2 regions of the Actinoallomurus sp. NPDC052308 genome follow, and region 1 is predicted to be linked to the other one. Evidence: riboswitches for the same ligand, from Rfam matches in the RefSeq annotation. Region 1 holds a riboswitch; the other holds the start of a gene.

Region 1 (3,202 bases):
CCTCGGTCACGTGCTCGTCGGTCGTCGTCTCGTCGCAGGCGATCCCGACGTGGTCGGCGTCCACGAGGCGCAGGTTGACGCCGCGCTCGGACGCCCGGCGTACGATCTCCCCGGCTCGGCCCGGGACCCGGGCGAGCACGGTGTCGAAGTACGTCTCGTGCACGATCTCGGCGCCGAGCGCCGCGAGCCCGCCCGCGAGGCGCGCGGCGTGCGCGTGCACCCGCTCGGCGATGCCGCGCAGCCCCTCCGGGCCGTGGTAGACGGCGTACATGCTCGCCATGACCGCCAGGAGCACCTGGGCGGTGCAGATGTTGCTGGTGGCCTTCTCCCGGCGGATGTGCTGCTCACGGGTCTGCAGCGCCAGGCGGTACGCCGGGTTCCCGTCCACGTCGAGGGACACGCCGACGAGACGGCCGGGCAGCTGCCGCTGCAGCCCCTCCCGTACGGCCATGTAGCCGGCGTGCGGGCCGCCGAAGCCGTACGGCACGCCGAACCGCTGGGACGTGCCCACCGCGATGTCCGCGCCGAACTCCCCCGGCGCCCTGAGCACCGTCAGGGCCAGCAGGTCGGCGGCCACGACGACCTGCGCGCCGCGCTCGTGCGCGGCCTCCGTCACCGGCGACAGGTCGCGTACGGCGCCGCTCGCTCCCGGGTACTGCAGCAGGACCCCGAAGAAGTCACCGTCCGGCAGGCCCTCGGACAGGTCGGCGACGACGACCTCGAGGCCCAGCGGCACCGCGCGGGTGCGGACGACCTCGATCGTCTGCGGCAGCGCGTCCGCGTCGATCAGGAAGGTGTCCCCCGCCTTGGCGGCGCGGTGCGCGAGCGTCATCGCCTCGGCGGCGGCGGTGCCCTCGTCCAGGAGGGAGGCGTTGGCGACCGGCAGCCCGGTCAGGTCGCTCACGACGGTCTGGAAGTTCAGCAGCGCCTCGAGACGCCCCTGGGAGATCTCCGGCTGGTACGGCGTGTAGGCGGTGTACCAGCCGGGGTTCTCCAGAACGTTGCGGAGGATCACTCCGGGCGTCACCGTGCCGTAGTAGCCGAGGCCGATCATCGAGGTGAGGACCTGGTTCTCGGCGGCCAGTTCGCGCAGCCGGGCCAGCGCCTCGACCTCGGTCAGCGCCGGAGGCAGGTCCAACGGCCGGTCGGTACGGATCGCCGTGGGCACGGCGGCGTCGACGAGGGCCTGGACGCTCGGGAAGCCGACGGCCCCGGCCATCTCGTCGCGGTCGGTATGGGACGGCCCGATGTGCCGATCGGCGAAGGGAACCTCGGTCATTGGGGAGCCTCCTGGTGCGATGGATGCGCAGCCACCACCGGGCAGGCCGGTGGCCGGTCTCCCCCTCTGTCAGGTGAACCTGAGAGCTTCACCGCGCCGGAGCGCGGCTTGCACCTTCGGTGAGGCCCGGTGTGGATCACCGGTCCTGCTTTCCAGAGGTGCCTCGTTCGTACGGTCCTTTGTGCCTGAGAGGTTCCGGGGAGGGTTGCTCCTTCGGCGCCCCGCACCACACTGTGCGAGGACTCTCCCGTACGAGGTCGACGGCCATTCCACCCTACCGGAGGACAGATAGCCGCATACCCGTCACGATCATGCTTCCCTCCCCTCGCGCGGATTCCCGTGCGACGATCGACCTCCCGGTTCTCCGCGCATGAGGAGACGCGATGGACGAGACCTGGCGGCTGATCGAGTGTTGTCACGCGTTCGTCTATTTCGTTCCCGAGGCGCGGGACGCCTACGCGGAGGCCGGTCTGACGGGCTTCTGGCGGGGTTATTTCGCCTCGCGGGCCGCCTCCCTCGGCACCGCCCCGGCCGAGGTGGTGACGGCGGCGTTCCACAATTTCGCGCCGCGCATGGTGGCCCGGGCGATCCCGGACGTCTGGCGACGCTCCTCGCCGACGGCGGTCCTGGCCGCCCGGACGGCCATCGTCGATCGCGCCCTGCGCCGTCTGGCGGGCGATCTGATCGACGGCCCCGCCGTCGCCGAGGCCGCCGCCCTCGCGGGGCGGGCGGTCGGGGCGTCACCCGTCGCGGGTCGCGTCATGTTCGCGGCGCACGCGGCGCTTCCCCGGCCGGCCGAGCCTCACCTGGCGCTGTGGCACGCCGCGACCGCGCTCCGGGAGTACCGCGGGGACGGGCACATCGCCGCACTGCTCACCGCGGGCATCGACGGCTGCGAGGCGAACGTCCTCTCGGGCGCACTCGGTCTCACCCCGCCCGAACAGCGCGATCACCGAGGCTGGACCGAAGAGGAGTGGGCGGCCGCCGCCGGCCGGCTGCGCGCCCGGGGCCTCCTCGACGGCGACGGCGCCGTCACCCTGGACGGGCGCGCCGAACGCCAGGCGATCGAGGACCTGACCGACCGGCTCGCCCGCCCGCCCCTCGACGCCCTCGGCCCGGACGGCGCGGCCCGGCTGGCCGACCTGCTCCGGCCGCTGGCCCGAGCGATCGTCGAGGGCGGCGGCGTACCCTTCCCCAACGCGATGGCCATGCCGCGGCCTGACGCACCCGGCCTCGCATCCTGATCTCGATCCTCCGCGTGAGGGGGACCCGATCAGCCCATGCGCGGTCCCCTCCACGTGCTCACGCATCCGCATGACGCAGGTGAGGGTCCCGCCCGCAGCAGGACTGACGGCATCCGTCCGGTGACGACGCCCGGATGACGGTTTCCGGCGATTCGCGCCCGCCGGCTGTCGCGACGCCGGGACGTCGCGGTGAGATCGGCGCATGACGAACACCAAGATCCTCGTCTTCGCCGCCACCGGAAACATCGGCCGCCACCTCGTCACCTTCCTCCGGGAGACCGGCCACGCCGTACGGGCGGTCACCCGTGACCCGGGGGCCGCCCGCCTCCCGGCGGACGTCGAGATCGTGCCCGGCGATCTGGCCGACCTCGCGACCCTCGATGCGTGCCTCGCCGGGATCGACGCGGTCTTCCTGCTGTGGCCGCTGCGCGCCGGCGAACGGTTCCCGGCCGTGCTGGACCTGATCGCCGCGCGGGCCCGCCGAATCGTCTTCCTCGGCACGGGCGGCGTCCCCGATCTGCCGTTCGAGGAGCAGGACAGGCTCGTCCACGACTGCGACATCGAGTCCACCGTGCTGCGGCCGAGCACCTTCGCGGTCAACACGCTGTGGTGGGCGGACCAGATCCGGGCCGGCGACGTCGTCCGTGGCGCGTACGGCGCGCTGCCCATGTCCTTGATC
Region 2 (3,202 bases), on a different contig from region 1:
CTGCGGGTCACCCGGGCGATGCCCTTCTTCACCGCCTCCCACAGCGCGCCCGCGATGTGTCCGCCGTCCAGCGGCAGCAGCGGCACGAGGTTGAACATGCCGACCGCGAAGTTGACCGTACCCAGCATCATCAGGAAGAACGCGAGCTTGTCCAGGCCCGGCTCCTTCGAGGCGGCGATCTCCCCGCCGATCCGGCTGGCGCCGACGACGCCGATCGGCCCGTTCGGGTCGCGCTTCTTGTCGCTGAACGCCGCGTTCCAGACCCCGACCATCTTCTTCGGCATGTCGATCAGCGACCCGAAGGTGTGCTTGGTCAGGTCGGTCATCGTGCTCACGACCAAGCCCGGTCCCTGCCGCTCGCGGGCGCTCGTCGGGCTGATCCCGAGGAACCCGACGGTCTCGGTCTTGTCCGGGTCGGTGAGCGACTGCATCTGGTTGGTGGTCACCGGCACGCTCAACGGAATGTCCTGGCCGCCGCGGTGGACGACGACCGGGACCGTACGGCCGCCGGACCCCCGGATCAGGCCCTGCAACTGCGCGTACGTGTGGATCCGGTGGCCCTCGTAGGACACGATCCGGTCGCCGGGCCGCAGCCCCGCCCGTACCGCCGGGGTCACCGGGTCGCCGGCCTGGCAGTCCCGGCCCGCCTGCGCGGCCGGGATCGTGCACTTGGACACCGAGTCGATCACCGGCTGCAGCGTCGAGATGCCGATCCCCATGACGACGACGCTGATGAACACGAACGCCAGCAGGATGTTCATGAACGGCCCGGCGAACATGATGATGACCTTCTGCCACCACTTCTTGCGGTAGAAGACGCGGTCCTCGTCGCCCGGGCCGACCTCCTCCAGGGCGGCGCCGCGCGCCGACTCGATCAGCCCCTGGAACGGGCCGGTGGACCCCTGGCGGACCGTCCCGGGCGCATCACCTCGGCGGGGCGGCAGCATCCCGATCATCCGGATGTAGCCGCCGAGCGGGATCCACTTGACGCCGTACTCGGTCTCGCCCTTGCGCCGTGACCACATCGTGGGCCCGAACCCGACCATGAACTGCGGCACGCGGACGCCGAAGAGCTTGGCGAAGGACATGTGGCCCAGTTCGTGCAGGGCGATCGAGGCGAGCAGCCCGAGGAAGAAGACGACGATGCCCACCACGAAAAGCACGCTCATTGCCCGCACACGCTCCTCACCCGTCGCACCGCAGGCGCCCACCGGGCACCGCGGCAGGCCGCCTCGCGCACCGTGTCGCGCACGCTCACCGAAGGCCTCCGAGATCTCGACCGGTCAAGCGTATGCCGAAAACCCGCGCGCGAGGGCCGTCCCGGCGTTCGCGGGGAATTGAGCCGGAGGTCCCGGCCACCGGTCGTCGATTCCGTCTCCAGGGAGGTCCTGCTAGCCTGACCATGCCGTTGATCCCGTGCGGGAGAGCGACCTCGCCGCCAGCGAGGTACGCCGAAGGAGCAACCCCTCCCCGGAACCTCTCAGGCCACACGAACCGCGCGGACCAGGCGACCTCTGGAAAGTGGAGCCACGCTCCCGCCGAAGGTGCAAGCCCCCACGGGGGGTGAAGCTCTCAGGCACCGATGACAGAGGGGGAGGGCACCGCCACCGCATTTCGCGTGCCAATGGGAGGATGGGATTCCCGGCCGCCCGCGTGATAGGAGCCTGCCCCGATGTCCACGCCGGACGCCAAGAGAACACCACTCCACGAGGTACACACCGAGCTCGGCGCCATGATCACCGAGTTCGCCGGGTACCTCATGCCGCTGCGTTACGGCAGCGAGACCGCCGAGCACCAGGCCGTCCGCACCGGCGCGGGCCTGTTCGACCTGTCCCACATGGGAGAGATCTTCGTGACCGGCCCGCAGGCCGGGGCGGCCCTCGACCACGCGCTCATCGGACACCTGTCCGTGCTCGCCGTCGGCCGGGCGCGCTACACCATGATCGTCGACCCGGCCGGGGGCGTGCTCGACGACCTGATCGTGTACCGGCTCGCCCCGGAGACCTACATGGTCGTCGCGAACGCGGCCAACGTCGCGACCGTACGGGCCGAGCTGACCGCGCGGGCGGACGGGTTCGAGAAGGCCACCGTCGACGACCGGTCCGGCGCGTACGCGCTCATCGCCGTGCAGGGCCCGAAGGCCCACGCCATCCTGGCGACGCTCACCGACGCCGCGCTCGCCGACCTCAAGTACTACGCGATCCTGCCGGGCAAGGTCGCCGGGATCGACGCGCTGATCGCGCGCACCGGTTACACCGGCGAGGACGGTTTCGAGCTGTTCGTGGCGGCCGGTGACGCCGTCGCCGTCTGGAACGCCGTCACGGAGGCCGGCGGCGACGACCTGCGGCCCGCCGGGCTGTCCGCGCGGGACACGCTGCGGCTGGAGGCCGGCATGCCGCTGTACGGCAACGAGCTGACCACCGAGACCACCCCGTACGACGCCGGCCTCGGCCGTAGCGTCAAGCTCGACAAGCCCGGTGACTTCGTCGGCCGCGCCGCGCTGGCCGCCCGCGCCGACACGCCGCCGGGCCGCACCCTCGTGGGGCTCGTCGGACGGGGGCGTCGCGTCCCGCGCCACGGGTACGCCGTGGTGACGCCGGACGGTACGCCCTGCGGGGTCGTGACCAGTGGCGCGCCGTCCCCGACGCTGGGCAAGCCCATCGCCATGGCCTACATCGACGCGGGCCATGCCGAGGACACCGACCTCGCGGTGGACATCCGCGGTAAGCACGAGCCGGTCGACAAGGTCGCACTGCCGTTCTACAGGAGGACTTCGTGAGCACCGTTCCCGAGACGCTGTACTACACCCAGGAGCACGAGTGGGTCACCGAGCCGTCGGAGGGCGTGGTGACCATCGGGATCACGGCCCACGCGGCCGATGCGCTGGGTGACATCGTGTACGTGTCGCTGCCCCAGGAGGGCGCGTCCGTTGAGGCCGGTGAGCCGTGTGGCGAGGCCGAGTCGACCAAGTCGGTGAGCGACGTCTATTCGCCCGTCACCGGTGAGGTCGTCGCGGTGAACACCGCCGTTGAGGAGGACCCGGCCGCCATCAACTCCGACCCGTACGGCGAGGGATGGCTGTTCCGGGTGCGGACCGATGACGACCCCGCCGACCTGCTCGACGCGCAGGCCTACTCGAAGCTGATCGAGGAGGCGTGATGAACCTCTTGAACCTGCCCCTGTCCGAGGTCGACCCGGACGT

The links. Region 1 has a riboswitch for glycine ahead of gcvP (aminomethyl-transferring glycine dehydrogenase). Riboswitches for the same ligand answer to the same signal wherever they lie in the genome.
Region 2: another riboswitch for glycine. It lies ahead of gcvT (glycine cleavage system aminomethyltransferase GcvT); the one in region 1 lies ahead of gcvP (aminomethyl-transferring glycine dehydrogenase).

What each region holds. Positions count from the first base shown of each region.
Region 1 covers NZ_JBFAUM010000024.1:20,374-23,575, reverse strand. The annotation lists gene gcvP (aminomethyl-transferring glycine dehydrogenase) at 1-1,279, opposite strand, end outside; glycine riboswitch at 1,442-1,539, opposite strand; gene AB0L00_RS35770 (hypothetical protein) at 1,663-2,523, shown strand; gene AB0L00_RS35765 (NAD(P)H-binding protein) at 2,726-3,202, shown strand, end outside.
Region 2 covers NZ_JBFAUM010000022.1:1,350-4,551, reverse strand. The annotation lists gene AB0L00_RS34510 (site-2 protease family protein) at 1-1,169, opposite strand, end outside; glycine riboswitch at 1,410-1,507, shown strand; gene gcvT (glycine cleavage system aminomethyltransferase GcvT) at 1,673-2,779, shown strand; gene gcvH (glycine cleavage system protein GcvH) at 2,776-3,159, shown strand; gene glyA (serine hydroxymethyltransferase) at 3,159-3,202, shown strand, end outside.